2 regions of the Kribbella sp. NPDC055071 genome follow, and region 1 is predicted to be linked to the other one. Evidence: riboswitches for the same ligand, from Rfam matches in the RefSeq annotation. Region 1 holds a riboswitch; the other holds the start of a gene.
The links. A riboswitch is a leader RNA that binds a small molecule or an ion and turns the genes downstream of it on or off. The one in region 1 is predicted to bind thiamine pyrophosphate.

Region 1 (9,986 bases):
TCGAGCTTGCGCAGACGACGGTGGCGCTGGTCGGGGTGCTGATTGTGGCGGCGGGGGCGGTGGTCGTCGGCGTACTGCGGGCTGCGGTGAGCGCCGGGCATGCCGGCTTGGAGAACGGACTCGTGTCCGCCGTGTTGTTGCGCGAGGTGCGGCCGGCTGAGGAGCGGTTGTTCGCGGTGTTCCAGCGGCAGGTGCCGGAGCCGGCGGTCAGTTCGGTGCCGTTGATCGTGATGGGGATCGGTGGGCTGCTCGCGGGGATCGCGGTCGCCGTCCTGGCCGGCGTGGGCCAGTAGGTCACGAAAACGACGCGGTTCGGCGCAGAAGCCGGCCGAACTCTCGCGTGACGCAGCGTGACGGTGGTATGCATCGGACTTCGCCCGGGAAGTCCGGGCGCTGACAATCCCGCCGCGGGGGGAACCGACGGCGGGTTGGGGGGAACTGTGCCTTTCATTCGTGCTGCGCTCGCATCGGCCGCTCTACTGGTCGTCGGGGCAGGCTGTGGACCATCATCCGGTACGACGGACGTCGCCGACCCACCCGCGAGCGTCGCCACCATCACCAAGCCGACCTCCACACCCACATCCACACCGACCACACCGACCACACCGCCGACGACGGCAGCCACGCCGACCATCGAACCGCCCACGACGACCAAGCCGGCGATCGTCAAGCCGATCACGACCAAGACGAGGGTGTTCGAGTACCGCACGATCCCGTTCAAGAAGAAGACGGTGACGGACGACTCGATGCCCAAGGGCGAGAAGACCATCCGGACGGCAGGGGTCGATGGGACGCGCAAGCTGACCTATGAGATCACGTGGGTGAACGGCGTACAGAAGGCGAAGCGCCTGGTCCGGCAGGACGTCTCCAAGCAGCCGACGACGCAGGTGACAGCCGTCGGCACACAGGTCGAGGAGACCGAATCGTCCGGCTGCGACCCGAACTACAGCGGCTGCGTCCCGATCGCCAGCGACGTCGACTGTTCGGGCGGCAGCGGCAACGGTCCGGAGTACGTCGCGGGCCCGGTCGAGGTCATCGGGTCCGACATCTACGGACTGGACCGCGACCACGACGGCATCGGCTGCGAGGACTGACCAGCCGCAGACCGAACCAGCCGACGACTGACCTAACCAAAGGCTGATCCAGCCGGCAGCGCCACGCACGCGGCCGGCTCAATCACGAACCTGCGGACTCATCATCCGCAAGTCGGGTTAGGCCGGATCCCCAGGCCATCACAATCGCCACGGACAGCGCCAGCTGAGCGTGAGCACCGGTCGTCGCGGGTGATTGTGATGGGCTGGAGATCGGCAGCACGATCTAGGGTGGGCGGGTGCTGGTTTATGTGTTGGGGCCGCAGGATCTGGGGGAGGTTCGGTTTGCGGTTTCGCCGGCCGCTGAGATGGTTCTGTCGTTGCGGGCGCTGAGGGACCCTGGACGGTTTCCGCTGCAGTTGCGGTGGGTTCGGGCAGTGCAGCCTCGTCTACAGGAGCTGGACTGGTCGGTTCTGAAGTGGTTGGTCAACGACACGATGGGCAGCCCCGACTTCCTGACACCCCGGCCGACGTCGCCCCTGACGCAACTCGAGGACGAACTGGCGATCATCGCGGACGTCGACCCCGAAACCTTCGACCGCCAACTCGTTGCGGTCAACAACGCGAGACCTGAGGATCTGGACCCCGTCAAGGTCGTCGACGCACTCCGCGAGTACTGGGACGCGGTCATGGCGCCGTACTGGGATCGGATGCGCGCGATCCTCACCGCCGACATCAGCTACCGCGGACACATCCTGACCCAACACGGCACCGACGCGATGCTCAACGGACTCGGCCCCGCGATCACCTACAGCGACGGACTACTCAAGGTCGACCAGGTCAGCGACCCCAGCCGCACCGAGAAGGTCGACGGCCGCGGACTCGTCCTGCAGCCGACCTTGTTCGGGCCGCATGCGGTGATCCCGATGGAGGTCGGCGCCGCGCCCATCCTCGGGTACCCGCCGCGCGGCCAGGCCCACCTGTGGTCCGTCGTCGAACCGCCCTCACGACAGGATCTCGCCCAATTGATCGGTACGCCGCGCGCCCACATCCTCACGCTGCTCACGCATCCGCGCACCACGACCGACCTGGCCGGCGAGCTGAAGGTGACGCCGTCGGCCGTGAGCCAGCACCTTCAACTGCTGCGTCGTACCGGTCTGGTCGAGCCGGAACGTACCGGTAAACAAGTGCTTTACCGGCCGACCGAGCTCGCCGCACTCCTGACCGGATCCGATCCGACCTGAGCTATAGTCGAAACTCCGCGGGAGCTTGCAGGAGTGGGCTGAGAGGGTGACCGGACCGTCACCGACCGCTGAACCTGAATCGGGTAATTCCGGCGTAGGGAGGAAGCGATGCAAGAGCCTGTGTGGGTGAACGGTTCGGCGACCGACGTCGCCCCGGGTCGCTCCGTCGCCGAGCTGGTGCGGGAGTATTCCGACCGACAGACCGGGATCGCGGTGGCGATCAACGAGGATGTGCTGACCAAGGCCGAGTGGGCGGAGACGACCCTGAAGCCGGGCGATCGGGTCGAGATCGTCAGTGCGGTCCAAGGAGGCTGACATGGATGATCCGTTCGAGCTGGGCGGCCGCACGTACACGTCGCGACTCATCATGGGGACCGGCGGTTCGGCCAACCTGGAAGTGATGGAGGAGGCATTGATTGCCTCCGGCACCCAATTGACCACGGTCGCGATGCGTCGGCTGGGCACGGGCCACGAGGGCTCGGTCCTCGACGTACTCACGAAGCACGGCATCGACGTCCTGCCGAACACGGCCGGCTGCCACACCGCCGCCGAGGCGGTCCTCACCGCCAAGCTCGCCCGGGAGGCCTTGCAGACCGACCTGATCAAGGTCGAGGTCGTCGCCGACGACCACCTGCTCCTGCCGGACCCGATCGAGCTCCTCGACGCCGTAGATGCCTTGGTGGCCGACGGTTTCACCGTCCTCCCCTACACCAACGACGACCCGATCCTCGCGCGCCGGCTGGAGCAGGCGGGATGCGCTGCGGTGATGCCGTTGGCCGCGCCGATCGGTTCCGCGCTCGGCATCCGGAATCCGCACAACCTCGCGCTGATCGTCGAGGCCGCGAACGTCCCGGTAATCGTTGACGCAGGCATCGGTACGGCGAGTGACGCGGCGCTGGCCATGGAGCTCGGCTGCTCCGCGGTCATGCTCGCCACCCCGGTCACGCGGGCCGAGAAGCCCGCGCTGATGGCCGCGGCGATGCGCGACGCGATCTCGGCCGGTCGCAACGCACGCCTGGCCGGCCGCGTCCCGAAACGGTGGCAATCGGCCCACGCCTCATCCCCTACCACCGGCCTACCGACCTTCTGAGGAAGACCTTTGCGCAAGTTCTCGTACCCACAACCGGACGGTGTTGCCGCCGGCAAGGGATACAGCCATGTCGTGACCGGGCCTGGTCAGTGGGTGGCGATCTCCGGGCAGGTCGCGCTGGACAGCGACGGAAAGTTCGTCGGAGTCGGGGATCCGGCCGCGCAGGCCCGGCAGGTGTTCGCCAACCTGGAAGCCTGCCTGAAGGCCGCGGGTGCCACGTTCGCCGATGTGGTGAAGCTGACCTTCTACGTCACCGACATCGCGTATCTGCCGGCACTCCGCGCGGCCCGCGACGAGTACGTCGACACCGACAATCCACCCGCCTCGATGGCCCTGCAGGTCGCCGGGCTGTTCAGTCCCGACGCCCTGGTCGAGGTCGAGGCCGACGCCATCATCTGAGGCTAGCGCAACAGATCCACCGCAATCCGCGCCGCTTCGCCAATGGCAGCGTCGACCCGCGGCTGTCGGAAGTCACCCCGAGCGCTGCGAGTGAACACAGCAACGGCGAACGCCGCGCCACCCGGCAGCGTGACCACGCCGACCTCATGCCGCAGAGCGCCGTACGTCCCGGTCTTCCCCGCGACGAGCACCTCGTCATGCGGGAAACCGGACGCCAACCTCTGCAGGAACACCTGTCGCTGCATGGTCGCCCGCACAAACGAGGTCTGCTCGGTCGAGAGCAACTCACCCGCCCACAATCGCCGCAAGAGCAGCGTCAGGTCCCGCGGACAGCTCGCCGACGCGTTCGCCGCGTCGTAGACCCCGTCCGGATCGGTCTGATCGTTGTCCGCGAGTACGGCGAGGGCCGCATCCGGACTCGACAGACCGGTCAACCGCTGCAAGTACCGCAGCTGCGAAGCGGTTCCCCGCCGTACGGAGGTCCGTCGCAGACCGAAAGACTCGAGCAGCGCGGCCAACCGCTGTACGCCGACAACGTCGAGCAACGCGTCCGCCGAGGCATTGTCCGACACCGTCATCATCGACAGCGCGAGATCCCGCAGCGACGCCGTCACCGGATCCGCGAACAGCGCCAACCCGGTCGGTCCGTCCGTCCGCGTCGACGGATCCAACGTCACCCGCGTCCGCGGATCCACCTCACCCTGATCCACCAACCGGCAGAACCCAGCCAGTAAAGGCAGCTTGTAAACAGACGCCATCGGTACGACGTCATCCGCATCGACCTCGACCGTGGCGTCGGAATCGTCGAGCGAGACCGCATGCAGCCAACCCCGTACGCCGGCATCCTCGAAGACGCCCCTGATCCGCACATTCATGAGATCACCAGGGCGTCCGTCAGCTGCGCCATCACGTCCGTCGGCCGGAGGAACGGCGTACGCGTCCGGGACCACACCAGCCGAAGCCGCACCGGCAGCGGGTCGTCGACCAGTCGATGCCGCCCGATCCCCGGGGCGGCCAACGCCGGATCCGCCGTCACCACGATCGCCTGACCCGCCGCAGCCATCGCGAGCCCGGCCCGCTCATCCGTCACCACGACCGTGCCACCTTCCGGCCGATGCAACGCCAATGTGTCCAGGAAGAGATCCCGAGCCGCCGGAGCCTCCGCCCGCGGCCGAACGGCGACCGGCAGCCGACCCAACCGCCGCAACTTCAGCTCCGAACCGTCATCCGGAGTCAACGACGTCGGCACCAGCGCCCACGTCGGCAGCAACGTGACCGCCCCGGCCTCCAGCCCGTCCAGCACAGTCGGATGCAGTACGGCGGCCACCGTCAGCCGCCCCGTACCGACCTGGCCAACCAACGAACTGGTCGGCGCAGACACAACCGTCACCCGGCTCCCCGGGATGACCGCACCACAAGCCGCCGCCACCGCGGCTCCGGCCGACGGCGGAACCTCCGGCGCGAGTCCAAGCCGGATCTCCGGGCCTTCCGGATCCCTCCCGATCGCGGCCTGGTGCAGCTCCTCGATCGAGGTCAGCGCACGCCGCGCATACGGAAGCAGGGCGGCCCCGGCCGCGGTCAGCTCGACCCGACCCTGACCGCGCTCGAACAGCTTCGAACCGACGAGCGCCTCCAGCCGGCGCAGGCCCTGGGACAGCGGCGGCTGGGTGATACCGACAGCCCGGGCCGCATCGCCAAAGTGTTGCTCCTCGGCGAGCGCGATGAAGATCTGCAGATGCCGTTCAGTCAGCATGACCCAGCTGACCTGCGGCGATATCTCCAGACAATCGGATCATGCGTCAGAGCATATTCGACATGCCGCGCTCGCTTCACCTTGACTGAAGGCTCAGGTACGGCGAGAGAAGACAGCGTGAAGGTGAGTCGCAGAGGCATGTTGACCGGCGCAGCCGCGGTCGGAGCGGCCGGTGTGATCGGAGCCGCGACCCGCGAGCAGGTCGCCACAGCAGAAACCGAAACAATGACCCAGCAGCGGACGCCGGTGGAGATCACCTGGTTCGGCACGCACGCATGGCAGCTCAAGTCCGGCAACAGCGTCGTACTGACCGATCCGTGGCTGACTCGCTTCAAGACCGGCACGTTCACCCCGGAGGGCGCGGACCCCAAGACCAAGCTGGTGATCAAGCCCGAGGTGATCGATCGCCACCTCACCACGGCCGACGCGATCCTGGTCCACCACGCGCACTACGACCACATGGCCGACGTTCCGTACGTCGCGAAGAAGACGCAGGCGACCGTCCTCGGTACGCAGACCCACGTCAACCTGCTCAAGGCGATGCGGACCCCGGCGGACCTGCTCTCCCCGGTTCGCGGCGGCGAATACCTACCGTTCGGCGGTTTCACGATCGAGGTGTTCCCGTCGCTGCATTCGTGCAGTGGTGAGCGGCACACCTACGCCTGGCCGGGCTACCACCTGGAGTCGGTCCCGCCGCGTCCGCGGGTGATCGAGGACCTGGTCGAGGGCGGCACGCTCGCGTTCGTGATCACGATCGGCGGCCTGCGCATCCTCAGTCTGAGTACGGCGAACTTCGACCCGAACGCGCTGCGCGGCCTTCAGGTCGACGTCGCGTTCGCGGCCCCCGGCGGTGAGCCCGGCATCACCGATCGGCTACTGCAAACCATCAAGCCGGTGAAGACGGTCATCGCCACGCACTGGGACGACTTCGACAAGCCGCTCGACGAGCCAGGTGTCCCGTGGACCGATCTGGCCCCACTCCGCGCCTCGGTCGAGAAGACCGGCGCGAAGTTCGTCGTACTGGATCACCTGCAGAAGGTCACGCTTTGACGCGGTAGTGGTACTGCGAGACGGTCCGGAAGCCCAAGCGGTCGTAGAGGGCCCGGGCCGGCTCGTTGTCCGCGAGCACGCAGAGCCAGACCCACCGCGCGCCCAGTGTCGTTGCCTTCTGCAACAAGCCCTGGATCACCGCGAGTGCGATCCCCTGCCGGCGGAAACGCTCGTCGACGGCGAGGCAGTACAGCCCGGCCGTGTCCTCGACCAGGGCGAGCCGCCCGATCCCGCGAGCCGGCCGACCTTCGGGTACGACGGCGTACACAGCGTTCCCGCGGTCGAGAATCTCCCGGGCCGCCGCCTGCTCAGCCGAACCACCCCGCCCGTCGATGCTCCACCAGAGATCCATCCAGTCATTGGTCGGAGCCGACGAAATATTCACCCCGACCGACGGTGTCGGCAGCTTGGCGAGCACCTCGGAGATCTCGGCGTACTGCACCAATGTCGGCGTCTTCACCTGATAACCGCGCGCCTCGAGATGGGCATCGAGGTCGGACGGCTGGACCGCCGGAGTGATCTGGAACGACGGTGTGATGCCGTGGGATTCGTACAGATTTTCGACGTAATTCAAGGCTTTTCCGACGTCGAACGGCGTCCGCGCAGGCAGCACCGAATTCGCTCGCAGCGTCACACCGGCGTTGCGTCGGACCAACCAGCCGTCCAGCTCGGTCTTGGCCTCGGCAGGCCAGCCTTGGTTCATCAGGGAATCCATCCGAGCTGCGCTGATCACTCCACCGAGCGTAGAACTCAGCGGATCAGATTGCAAGACATTGAATATTTATTCATAGCTCCGCGGGCCGCTGGTCAGGACGCTGTCCGCAGCGAGCCGATGACGTCCGCGAGCAGATCGATGCCCTCGACAACTTCTTTTTGGCTGAGCGACCCGTACCCGAAGACCAGCCCGGCCGGCCCCGATCCCGACACCCAGTACGGCGCCAGCCCGTAGACCCCCAGCCCGCGTTCGCGGGCGGCGCGTTCGAGTGGCGTCTCGGCCAGATCAGGCGGCAAGAACGCCATCACGTGCAGCCCCGCCGACACCCCGACCGGCTCGAACTCCGGCAGCCGCGCCCCCAGCCGCTCGACCAACGTGTCCCGCAGCAACCGGTAGCGCGGCCGCATCCGGCGCAGATGCCGATCGAACTCGCCCCGGGCCACGAAGTCGGCGAACGCCAACTGATCGAACACCGGCGACCCGCGATCGTCCATCAGCTTCGCGCGCGACATCGGCTCGACCAGCCGGGCCGGCAGGATCAGCCACCCCAGACGCAATCCAGGGGCCAGCGTCTTGCTCGCCGTACCCGCGTAAGCCACGCGATCGGGAGCCAACCCCTGCATCGCGCCGATCGGCTCCCGGTCGTACCGGTACTCCGCGTCGTAGTCGTCCTCGATCACCAGCCGATCGCCGCGCGCAGCCCAGGCCACCAGCGCTGCCCGCGTCTGGGCGGACGCGACCGCCCCGGTCGGGAACTGATGCGCCGCCGTCACCAGTACGACGTCCGCCCCGGACCGCTCGAGTGCGTCGACATCGATTCCGGACTCCAGGACGGGTACACCGACCGCCTCGAGACCGGCCTTGGTCGCCACCTCGCGGAGATCGTTGTCGGACGGGTCTTCCACGGCGAGCCGTCGATATCCCTGCTCGGCGAGGACCTGCAGGATCAGCCGCGATCCCTGGGCGAACCCGTTGCAGATCAGCATGTTCTCCGCGCGGGCCGCCGTACCGCGGACCCGGTTGAGGTAGTCGGCGAGCGCCGTACGCAGCTCTTCGGTGCCGCGACCGTCGAGATAGGCCAGGCTGCGGTACGGCGTCTCGTTCAGGACACGGCGGACGGATCGCAACCAGGCCGCGCGGGGGAATTGCGAGACGTCGGGCCGGCTGTAGCGGAAGTCGATCCGCGGCGGGCCGGTCACCGACTGCGCGACGGCCGCGGCTTCGACGAGCGCGATGTCGGCGACCTGCGTGTAGCCGCCGCCACGGCTGACCAGGTACCCCTCGGCGACCAACTGTTGATAGGCCTCGACCACGACGCCACGCGAGAGCCCCAGGTCGGTCGCGAGCGCGCGGGTCGATGGCATCACGGTGTCCGCGCGCAGCAGCCCGGCCCGGATGCGCGTCCGGATTCCGCTCTCCACCTGCTGATGCAGCGGTACGCCGGTATCCCGCCGGAGCTCGACGAGCAGCTCACCGGTCCCTGAACTGGTCCTGATTCTGCTCACACAACTGGACCTTATCGGAGTACCGCTGCGCTGTCAGGGTTGATCCAGAGCCCAGATCAATGAGGAGTGAGACCGATGACCGCATTGCTGCTGCACCCCGGCGACCGTGGCTACGACGACGCCCGGACCGTCTGGAACGCGATGATCGACCGGCGGCCGAGTGTGATCGCCCGTTGTGCGAGCACCGAGGACGTGGTGAACGCGGTCCGGTTCGGCCGGTCGAGCGGGCTCGAGATCGCGGTCCGCTGCGGCGGTCACAACATCGCCGGTCAGGCCGTGCCCGAGGGTGGGCTGATGATCGACCTCACGCCGATGAACGCGGTCCGGGTCGATCCGGAACAGCAGCTGGCCTGGGTTCAGGGCGGTGCGTTGCTCGGTGAGTTGGACAAGGCTGCGCAGGAGTACGGTCTGGCGACGACTGCGGGCAACGTCTCGCACACCGGGGTCGGCGGGCTCACGCTCGGCGGTGGGATGGGGTGGCTGGCACGGCAATTCGGTCTGGCCTGCGACAACGTGGCGTCGTACGAGGTGGTGACCGCGGACGGTTCCGTGGTGCGGGCGAGCGCCGATGAGAACCCCGAGCTGTTCTGGGCTCTGCGCGGTGGGGGTGGGAATTTCGGGATCGTCACGATGTTCGAGTTCCGGTTGCATCAGGTGGGGACGCGGGCACTCAGCGCGGAGTTCACCTTTCCGGCGTCGGCGGGGTTCGACGTACTGCGCGGGTGGCGGGCGTTGAACGAGACGGCACCACGGGAGGCGACGTTCACTGCGGTCGTCAGGCCGGACTCGGTGACGGTTGGGTACGTGTGGGTCGGCGAAGGCGGGGACGAGCTGCTTGCGGCGTTCCGGGCGCTCGGGCCGGTCAGCGATGAGGTTGTGGACGAGACGACGTACCTGCAATTGCAGACGCGGGACGACAGCATCCAGGGCCACCGGTACCGCCGGTACTGGAAGGGTCACTACTTCAAGTCGCTGCCGGACGACGCGATCCGGGCGTTGCTGGCGACTCCGGGTGTGTCCGCGAGTCTGCAGGCGTACGGCGGCGCGATCGCCGACGTCCCCGATGACGACGCGGCGTTCAGCCAGCGGGACACGCTGTTCGAGTTCGTCACGTCGACGCGCTGGGACGACCCGGCCGAAGACGAGCACCGGATCGCCGAGCTCCGCGCGTACGCCGCGACTCTCGAGCCGTACGCCGG
Region 2 (9,986 bases), on a different contig from region 1:
TCGTCGAGTACGGGTTCGCCGGTCTGCAGTCGCGACCAGCGGGTCGGTTCGGCGAACCGGTCGATGCCGCTGGTGGCGAACCGGCCGGCGATCGGGTGCTGGTCGGCGGAGAGGAAGTTGATCACCAGGTTGTCGGTGCTGCTGACGGTCGGCCAGCTCGACGCCGTCCTGGCGATCGAGAAAGAGACCAGCGGCGGCAGCAGGCTGACCGAGACCAGTGAGGTCGCGGTGAACCCGACCGGGCCGTCACCCGCGTCCGCCGTGATCACCACGACACCGGCGGCGTGGCGACGAAACACGGAACGGAAGACGTCGGCGTCCACGATCCGCTCCTCCTGATGGTCGGGGACGACGGACAGGGCAGGGCGATTCAGGGCAGGCAAAGACATGTCTCTCCCTCGATCACGGGGCAGGGACGACCGGCAGCAGATACCGGGCGGAAGGTGGAAGCCGGTGCAGAACGGCTTCATGCAGCGCGGAGCTGGGGTGCAGCGACGGAACGCGTCACCGACAGGTGGAGCTCGCCGTCCGCAGCAGGTCGATGACGCGACGGCGGGTGAGGAAGGTCGTCGTCATGTCAGCAATCTTCGCATCATTGTCTACTGATGAACTAGACAATCTCGCGATCCGGGACGGCTGTCCGCAAACGACCACCCACCGGGACGACACGCCACCGGGTTGCCCTCACACTCCCGGGCCCCGGTGCGTTCTACTGACGTGATGGCTCGGGAGAAGGTCGGACTGCCGCCGTTCCAGGCGCTCGTCGACGATCACTGGCGCGACGTGGCGCGGCTGGCGCGCGCGTTGGCGGGACCGGTGGACGGCGACGACGTGGCCCAGCGCGCCTGGGAGAAGGCGTTCGCCGCGTACCCGGCGCTCACCTCGGCGAAGAACCTGCGCAGCTGGCTGCTGACCATCACGTCCCGGTGTGCGACCGACCTGCATCGCGCCCGCAAACCCCAACGACCCCTCGACGAGGCGCCACCCGTGTCGGTCAACGGCCCGGAGTCCGCCGACTGGCCGGATCCCGACCTCTGGCGAGCGGTCAACGAGCTGCCCGAACGTCAACGGTTCGCGATCACGCTCAAATACGTCGGCGACCTGGACCACCACGGTCTGGCCGCCGCCCTGGACACCACCCCCGCCGCATCGCGCCGGCTTGTCAGCGACGCCCTCGCGGCTTTGCGTACCAAACTCGGAGTAAACGTATGAATGACCTCGAGAACCGGCTCGCCCGGTTCACCATCCCTGATCTGAAACCACCGGTCTTTCCCGCCGCGGATGTCGCTTACACCCTGCATGACACTCCGATCGGCACGATGCTGCTCGCGGTCGCTCACGGCAAGGTGGTGGCCAGTTCCTTCGGTACCGAAGAGACCATCACGAACCGCCTCGCGCGGGCGGTCTCCCCGCGCGTACTGCGGCAGCCCGCCGCTCTGGACGACGTACGGCGGCAATTGGACGAATACCTGGCGGGGCGTCGGCAAGCGTTTGATCTCGAAGTGGATCTCGCGCTCGCGACACCCTTCCAACGCCTTGTGCTGAACGATTTGCCATTACACACGAGCTATGGCCGGACGACGACGTACGGGACTGTCGCCGGCGAGATCCACAAGCCGAAGGCGGCGCGAGCCGTCGGTACGGCGCTCGGCGCGAACCCCGTCTGCGTCGTGCTGCCGTGCCATCGGGTGATCGGCGCGAGCGGTGCGCTCACCGGGTACGCGGGCGGTCTGGACGCCAAGCGATTCCTGCTGAACCTTGAAGCAAAGGACTGAATTTCTTACCCACGGATTCGAAGCGAAGGAGGTGGAGTGGGCAGTTCGCGGGAATTGATTTACACTCCTCGAAACGAGGAGCAGGTCCCCAATGTGGAGTGGGGATCTGCTTCTTGTTTTCGGCCTCCGGCGCGACAAATGCGCCAGTGAGATTGTTTCGGAAAAGAATTCAGGTCGAGAAACTGACGCGTCAGTCAGATCCGGTCGGGCCGGGCTGGTGGATCTCCAGGATCAGACGGCGGCGGCCGCCCCACTCGCGCTTGTAGACCTTGTAGTTCTCGATGCCGGCGGCGGCGCAGAGGCGGCCGTAGCTGACCTCGTCGTGGATGAAGTGCACGCCGCTGCGGTTGTCGCTGAAGTCGGTGGTGACGATCCGGTGCTCGGGCCCCTGCCGCATCCCGTTGGCGATCTCGGCCGCGGTCGCCGGTCCCCAGGCCGGGCCCTCGATGATCGCGATCCCGCCCGGCTTCAGCACCCGGGAGATCTCGCAGATCGTGGAGATCTGCTCGTCCTCGGCGAACAGCTCGTGGAACGCGGTCCACAGGCAGATCACCGCGTCGAAGGCGTCCCAGCGGTACGGCAGGTCCGTCATCGAGCCGATCGCCCAGTCGATCTTGAGGTCTTCCTCGTCCGCCTTGGCCTTACCCGCCTCGATCAGGTTCGGCGAGATGTCCAGCCCACGGACGACCTTGCCGGCCCGGCGCAGCGGCAACGCGATCCGGCCGTACCCACAGCACAGGTCGAGGACCGACTCACGCCCCTCCAGCAGCTCCTCGACGGCGGTGATGATCGCCGCGTCCCGCTCGGGTGTCGTCCGCGAGATCAGTCCGTCGACCCCGAGTTCCGCGTACTCGGCCCGACTGCGCAGTGCGGAGTTCAGCATGATCGCCAGTATCCCGGGTGCTCCGGGTCAGTTGTCCAGCGGCCGGCGCCTGAGCTTGCCCAGCACGACCGCGGCGACCATCGAGACGACGATCGAGGTGTACGTCGCTCCGAGCCATCCCGGCACCGGGTGATGGTTGAACACCCGCTGCTGGACGTCGGTCCAGAACGGCGACCACCCGGCCACGGTGCCCGGGTTGACCAGCTGGTACGCGACGAAGCCGATCAGCCAGGCGACCGTGGGTTGCCAGCGGAACTTCGCCGTACTGGAGACATCCCACTGCATCTTGCTCACCACGAAGAAGTCGGCGATCGCGACCGCGAACAGCGGGATGAAGACCGAGCCGATCAGGTACAGGAACTGCGTGTAGTTGCCCAGGTCAACCATCAGCGCGATACCGGTGGCGATCACGCCGATCGCGACGGAGATCCAGCGCCGGTCGATGTGGCCGATCAGGTTGTGCGCGGCCATCGTGGTCGAGTAGACGTTCGCGTAGGCCTCATCGACCTCGTCCACCAGCAACACGAACAGCGCGATCGCACCGGCCGGCAGGGTGACCAGTGCGGTGATGACGTCCTCGCTGTTCGTCTGCAGGGTCGCGACTGCGAACACGCCCAAGGCGTAGTACCCGATAGCGGCCAGGCCGTAGCCGAGGGACGAACCGGCGAACGCGGCCTTGTTGGTGCGTGAGTGCCTGGTGTAGTCCGCGGCGAGTGGCGCGAACGAGACCACACCGGCGGCGGCCAGGTCCACGGCCGGCCAGAAGCCGAACACGCTGTCCTGCGGTAGTGCGTGGACTGGCTTGCTGAGGACCTGTACGAACAGGTAGATCGACGCGATCAGCACCAGCCAGACCATGAACTTCCGCAGCACCTTCACGCTGCCGAGCGGACGGACCGCCATGGCCGTGGCGATCACACCGGCAAGTACGACGAACAGCCAGCGCCAACGCTCGCTCGTCACCGCAACCGCGGCCTGGGAGATGACGATGATCTCCATGGTGGCCCAGCCGACGTTCTGGGCGATGTTGAGCACTGTCGGCGCTATGGAACCCTTGCGGCCGAAGAGGCCGCGGAGACTCGCCATCGCGGGCGCACCGGTCTGTGAACCGAAGACAGCGGCGCCACCGAGCACTAGGGCGCCGATACCGCAGCCGACGACGACTGCGAGCAGTCCCTGCCACAGTGAGCCGGTGTACGCGGCCACGAGAGCGCCGGTGACCGGGCCGAACAGTGAGATGCCGAAGTTGCCCCAGAGGGTGAACTGGTCCAGGAACCCGAGCGTTCGGGGCGCATCGGTGGTCAGAACGAGCGGAGCCTCGGTTTGCCTCGCAGGACGAACAGCAGTACTGGTCACGATGACCCGCTCCCTACGCCGGCATTACCCGGTCAGGTTCAGGCGGTCGGCGACCCTGCTGTCGCCCTCTCAGCCCGCGCAGATCGGTGCGAGCTCCCGCTGAGGTTTTGTTTGCCGCGTCAACAGTAGCTCTTCCGCCGGATGCGGGCGGCGGCTACTCGGTTTCCGGCGCGGCGGCTACTCGGATTCCGGCGCGGCGGCGGCTCGTTGGATGAGAGCGGCGACCTCGGGCCCGTTGGTGAGCACTGGCATGTGTGAGCCGGTTTCGAGCGTTCTGGCCTCGCCGTGGCTCAGCTCCGCGAGTCGTTGGACCCAGTCGGCCGGTGAGATCAGGTCGTGCTTGCAGCGCACGATGACCACCGGTGCCTTCACCTGAGTGATCACAGCGGCCAGGTCGTGGTGTCTGGCGGCTTCTGCGGCCCGCGCGATCGTGGAGAACGTCGTACGGGCGTACTGCGGGGTGACTACCCGGATCAGCCTCGGCGACTCCGGTACGGCGGAGCCCACGAACCGGACCGCGCGATCCACCCAGCTCGACATCCGCACGTCTCCGGTCGGAGCCGCGAGTACGAGCGCGTGGACCAGTTCGGGGTGGGTGACCGCGGTCTCGACCACGACCTGGCAGCTGGCCGAGTGACCTACCAGGACGGACCGCTCCCGGATCTTGTCCGCGAGTGCGACGCCCAGCGCGCGCGGGTGGAGATCCTCGCGGTCGCCTGCTGGTTCGCCGTACCCGGGCAACGTGAGGACCTGGTACGGCGTGGTCAGGTGCTCGACCGTCTTGGCGTAGGACTCCGGCCCGAGGCCGAGGCCTGGGACCAGGACGACGGGTGCGTTCACTCCCAGGGCGCTTTGGCCGGCGGACCTTGGACGATCGGGTTGCGCACCTCGGGCTTCAGCTCACGCCACCCGAGCGCCAGGCCGGCGGCGAGGATCAGCAGGCCGAGACCACCCCAGCCGTACGCCGTGGGCAACCGGTCGACCGAGCCGTCGATCGCACCCAGGCCGGTGGTCAGGACCATGATCAGCCAGATCAGGATCGGGATCACGGAGACCGCAACCAGCAGCAGGCCACCGAGCTCGATCGGATCGGGTTGGCGACCGGCCTTGCGGCGTGCGAGCACGTCGCGGATCCACATCGCCAGCGCGGCCAAGCCGACCACCACGAGCAGCAGCTGGCCGATCGCGTCGATCACGTCGGTGCGGAGCGGGTGGTTGAGCGGTGAGCCGGGCGCCTGGGAGATGTCCCGGAGTGAGACCCGTTGAATGGTCAGGACCAGCAGTCCGTAGATCCCCGCGATCAGAGTGGCCAGTCCGACGACTCGAGCGGCGCGCGGGTCACGGGGTGCGACCAGCTCTTCACGACCGTACGTCGGCAGCTCGTGCTGCTGCGGGTGCACCGGAGCGCCGTACGGGCTGCCCTGCCGATACACCGGCGGCTGCGTGTAGCCCGGGCCGCCGTACTGGCCCGGCGCTTGCCCTTGCTGAGCCGGTTGAGGTGGTTGGCCCTGGGCCGGTTGACCTTGCGGCGCCTGCGGGCCATACGTGCCACCGCCGTACGGCGTAGGCCGCGCGTAGTACTGCTCGTCCCCGGACTGGTCAGGCTCATCCCCCCGGCCATACGTCGGAAAATCCTGCGACGACACCACTCCACCTCCCCTCGGACTCAGCCATGACCCTCGACCCTACCCACCCAGCACCCGCCCCGAAAGGGCAGCTCAGGCGGTGCGGGTGCGGAGGAACTTGCCGAAGTGGGGGACTGTGAAGGCTACGGTGCCTCGTTCGGCGGAGAAGACGAGGCCTTTCTTGATGAGGCCGTCTCGGGCTGGGGAGAGGGACTGGGGTTTGCGGCTCAGGGTGTTGGCTACTTCGGCGGTGGGGACGGAGCCGTCGTCCACGCCGATGCCCAGCTCGGCCATGGCTCGCATGTACTCGCGTTCGGCGGGGGTGGCGCGTTCGTACCTCGAACCGAAGAAGCCGACGGTCAGCTCCGCCGACGCCTCCGGAGCGGCCAGGGCGACGTCTTTGATGGTGATCGGGGACGTCGGCGCGTGGTCCCAGGTGGAGTGGGCGAAGGCCTGGACGAAGTACGGGTAGCCGTCGGTCTGGGCGTACAGCTCGTCCAGCGCCTCCTCGTCGTACTGGACGCCCTCGCTCTCCGCGGGGATCATCAGCGCGCGATCACACGCCTCCCGCGCCAACCGGTCGACGCGGATGTAGCGGAAGAGCCGCTCGGAGTACGACTTGCTCGCAGACAGTACAGCGGGCAGATGCGGCAGACCGGCACCCACAACGACCAGTGGCGCGCTCTGCTGCGAGATCTCGTGACAAGCGGCGCACAGCGCGGACAGGTCGTCCGCACTGATGTCCTGCATCTCGTCGATGAACAGTCCGACCCCAACGGACAGATCGCCGGCCAAATCAGCCGCATCGGCGAACAGCTCGATCAGATCCATCTCGAGGTCACCGGAGTCGGCTCGGCCCTTCGCAGCGGCCACGTCCAGCGGCGGATGCCACCGGATCCCCTTCCGGTCGTTCGCAGCGGTCCGCAACGCGAACGCCTTCAGTACGGCGCTGAACTCGTCGACCCGGTCGTCGTCGCGATGCCGGTGCCCAAGCTCCCGCATGGCGGTGTGCAGCGCCTGCGCGATCGGCAGCCGGATGCTCTGGTCCGGCCGGGCCTCGATCTTCCCGGTACCCCAGGCACGCTTGATCGCCTGACTACGCAAGGTGTTGAGCAGGACGGTCTTGCCGACGCCACGCAGTCCGGACAGCACCAGACTCCGCTCGGGCCGGCCCGCGGCGACGCGCTCGAGCACCACCTCGAACTGCCGCACCTCGGTGTCGCGACCGGCCAGCTCAGGCGGCCGCTGACCGGCGCCGGGCGCATAGGGATTCCGGATCGGATCCATGCTGTCACTGTATGAGCCCGTCTAGCGTTTTCCTTAGATTGACCTAGCCGGCGCGAGAGCGTGTCGCGATCGGTCTCTACAGCTTTCTAGTGAAAAGAGTAGAAAATGGTAGACAGCACGAGCGAGTGGTAGCGCACTATGGTTCCGGCATGCGGGTGGAGTGGGCCGAGCAGGCCGGAGCGCTGTACGAGCGGGTGCATCAGCAGTACGTCGGCGGTGCCCGCAAGCTGGAGTCCCTGATCGACGAGCTGATCGGCGACGAGGAAGGCATCAACTACCTCAGCGCGACCGCACGCGCCAAGGACCCCGAGTCCTTCCTGGTCAAGGCGGCCAAACCGCACCCCGACGACCCCACTCGGCCCAAGTACGACGATCCGCTCAACCAGATCACCGACCTGGTCGCGGCTCGGGTGATCACGTTCCTGGTCGAGGCGGTGGACCGGGTCTGCGAGGTGATCGAGGCGGAGTTCGACATCGTCGAGCACACGGACATGGGCGCGCACACCCGGGCGCAGGGCGTGTTCGGGTACGCGAGCAAGCACTACCTGGTCCGGCTGAACGCCCATCGCCGCGAGTTGCCGGAGTACGCCGTACTGAAGAACCTGACGATGGAGATCCAGGTGCGTACGGCGGTCCAGCACGCGTGGGCCGAGTTCGAGCACGACATCCGGTACAAGCTGGACATCCCGCCGGCCCGCAAGCCCGAGTTCGACCGGCGCTTCCTGCTCGCCGCGGCGCTGATGGAGTTGGCCGACAACGAGTTCACCGAGATCGACCGGCTCTACCGCGAGCTCGCCGCGGCCGAGCCGGACAAGACCCCCCGTGATCTGACGACGGCGACACTCACGTCGTACCTGACCCGTCGTTATCCCGACGCGCCCCACGCGAAGACCAACCACTACGCGTGGATCCTCGGCATCCTCGGCCGGCTCGGCATCAGTACCGAGGAGCAGCTCACCGAGCTCCTGACCGGTATCGACATGTCCGCGGTGCAGGCCGCGATGACCCATCGCTTCCCGGCCGGCACGGTACGACGCCTGGACGACGACCTCCTGGCCGCGAAGGGCACGGCGTACATCGACCTGTTCCCGGAGGAGGAGCGCCGGCAGAAGATCCTCCGCGGCCGCCTGAAAGCCCTCGGCCGAGCCGGCATCATCGAGCTTTGACGAGATCGTCTGCGACTGAGGATGCGGTACGACGTGCCCACGCGCTGGTCGTGATCAGTCCGAGGATCAGCACCAGTACGCCGGATCCCGCGATGATGAACCAGCTCAGCTGGGCCGCATGTACGAACCCGGTCTCCAACGGACCGACCAGGCGAGCGGTGAGGACCGTGCCGGCGATCGCGACGCCGAGGGACACGCCGACCTGACGGCTGGTCGACGCGATCGCGGCTGCGACCCCGGCCTGCGCGCGTGGCATGCCGGAAACCGCGGCGTTCGTGATCGGCGCGTTCAGCATGCCGAAACCGAGTCCGAAGACCAGATAGCTGACCAGCAACATCACAGTCGACGTGGAGTTGCCCAGGCGCGACAGCAACAGGCCAGCGACCGTGAGCATGCTTCCGGCGACAACCAACGGCAGTCGCGGGCCACGGTGGCCGACGAGCCAGCCTGAGATCGGTGCGAACACCACAGTCATCGCAGCCATCGGCAACGTGAGCAGACCGGCATGCAGTGCGGTGAACCCACGCACCGACTGCAGATACAGCGAATTCAGGAACAAGAACCCGGACAGCGCCGAGAACCCGCACACCGCGATCAAAGTCGCGCCCGAGAACGGCGCACTCCGAAAGAACCGTGGATCCAGCAGTGGCTCCGCACGGCGACGCTCGTACAGAACCAACGACACCAGCGCCACCGCGAACAGCACAAAGCACCCGATGATCAGCGGCGAGCCCCACCCGGCCGACCGGCCCTCGATGATCCCGTACGTCAGCCCACCGAGCAGCAGTACGACGAGGACCTGCGCCACCGGGTCGATCCGGCGCGGCACCGCCGCCCGCGACTCGGACACGAAGAACGCGGTCATCAGTACGGCGGCAATCGTCACCGGCACGTTGATCCAGAAGATGAACCGCCAGCCCACCGAGTCGACCAGCGCCCCACCGACGACCGGGCCGACGGCCAGGCTCAGCCCGACCACGCCACCCCAGACCCCGATCGCCTGGGCGCGCTCCCGCGGATCGGTGAACGTGTTGGTGATGATCGACATCGCGACCGGGTTCAGCATCGAGCCACCGATGGCCTGCACCATCCGGAACACGATCAGCAGGTCGATGGTCGGGGCGAAGCCACACAGCAGCGACCCGGCCCCGAAGATCAGCAGCCCGGCCTGGAAGGTCCGCCGGCGGCCGATCCGGTCAGCGGTCGAGCCGGAGACCATCAGCAGGCTCGCGAGCACCAGCGTGTACGCGTCGATCGTCCACTGCAGCTTCGACACCGAGGCGCCCAGCTCGGACCGGATCGCCGGCAGCGCCAGGTTCACGATCGTCGAGTCCAGGCCGACGATGAACAGGCTCGAGCAGCAGATCGCCAGGACCAGCAGCCGCCGCCTCCGCGTAGGCGCCTCCACCGGTCTCCTCTCGATCGCCCGCTTGAAAACTGTACTACCGCCTCGGGAAACGATTCCCCCGGGCTGGACACGGCCTGGACACGGCCTGGACGCAGGCCGGCGCTTCCGGCGTAAAACGGTTTGACGGAGTGTCGGAGGCGGCGCCTAGGCTTGATCTATTCGCCTGGTCAGGTGCCCCTCTTCACACCCCTTCTACGCCTCTTGTGAGACGTCATGTCTTTGCGCCTTGTCCCGTTCGCCGATCCGGGTGTGCCCGACACCCGGTCCGGTCTCCGACTCATCCTCTGGCTGGAGCATCAGCAGCTCCGCGGCCAGGCCGTCGCGGTCTTCTGGGGGATGCTCTTCTTCGGCGGTATCGCCGCTGCGCCGGTCGCCGTCGGTATCGCTGTCCAGGCGGCGATCGACAAGTCCTGGCCCAAGCTGATCCTGGCCGGTCTGCTGCTGCTCGCGTTCGGCGCGGCCAAGGCCGGTGCCGACTCGTTCTTC

Region 2: linked by a shared signal. The riboswitch ahead of ACWF4Z_RS31495 (purine-cytosine permease family protein) and the one ahead of thiS (sulfur carrier protein ThiS) in region 1 are both predicted to bind thiamine pyrophosphate.

The regions. Positions count from the first base shown of each region.
Region 1 is NZ_JBSGUS010000050.1:3,239-13,224, reverse strand. Features, by position in the region: gene ACWF4Z_RS37820 (hypothetical protein) at 1-293, shown strand, start outside; gene ACWF4Z_RS37815 (G5 domain-containing protein) at 441-1,094, shown strand; gene ACWF4Z_RS37810 (DUF5937 family protein) at 1,469-2,275, shown strand; TPP riboswitch at 2,283-2,393, shown strand; gene thiS (sulfur carrier protein ThiS) at 2,384-2,590, shown strand; gene ACWF4Z_RS37800 (thiazole synthase) at 2,592-3,365, shown strand; gene ACWF4Z_RS37795 (RidA family protein) at 3,375-3,764, shown strand; gene ACWF4Z_RS37790 (serine hydrolase) at 3,767-4,639, opposite strand; gene ACWF4Z_RS37785 (LysR family transcriptional regulator) at 4,636-5,517, opposite strand; gene ACWF4Z_RS37780 (MBL fold metallo-hydrolase) at 5,656-6,567, shown strand; gene ACWF4Z_RS37775 (GNAT family N-acetyltransferase) at 6,557-7,300, opposite strand; gene pdxR (MocR-like pyridoxine biosynthesis transcription factor PdxR) at 7,375-8,787, opposite strand; gene ACWF4Z_RS37765 (FAD-binding oxidoreductase) at 8,863-9,986, shown strand, end outside.
Region 2 is NZ_JBSGUS010000023.1:110,091-120,076, reverse strand. Features, by position in the region: gene ACWF4Z_RS31515 (flavin reductase family protein) at 1-389, opposite strand, end outside; gene ACWF4Z_RS31510 (RNA polymerase sigma factor) at 703-1,212, shown strand; gene ACWF4Z_RS31505 (methylated-DNA--[protein]-cysteine S-methyltransferase) at 1,209-1,775, shown strand; gene ACWF4Z_RS31500 (class I SAM-dependent methyltransferase) at 1,966-2,658, opposite strand; gene ACWF4Z_RS31495 (purine-cytosine permease family protein) at 2,686-4,014, opposite strand; TPP riboswitch at 4,008-4,124, opposite strand; gene ACWF4Z_RS31490 (alpha/beta fold hydrolase) at 4,192-4,854, opposite strand; gene ACWF4Z_RS31485 (hypothetical protein) at 4,851-5,660, opposite strand; gene ACWF4Z_RS31480 (ATP-binding protein) at 5,733-6,926, opposite strand; gene ACWF4Z_RS31475 (GTP pyrophosphokinase) at 7,076-8,092, shown strand; gene ACWF4Z_RS31470 (MFS transporter) at 8,079-9,500, opposite strand; gene ACWF4Z_RS31465 (ABC transporter transmembrane domain-containing protein) at 9,714-9,986, shown strand, end outside.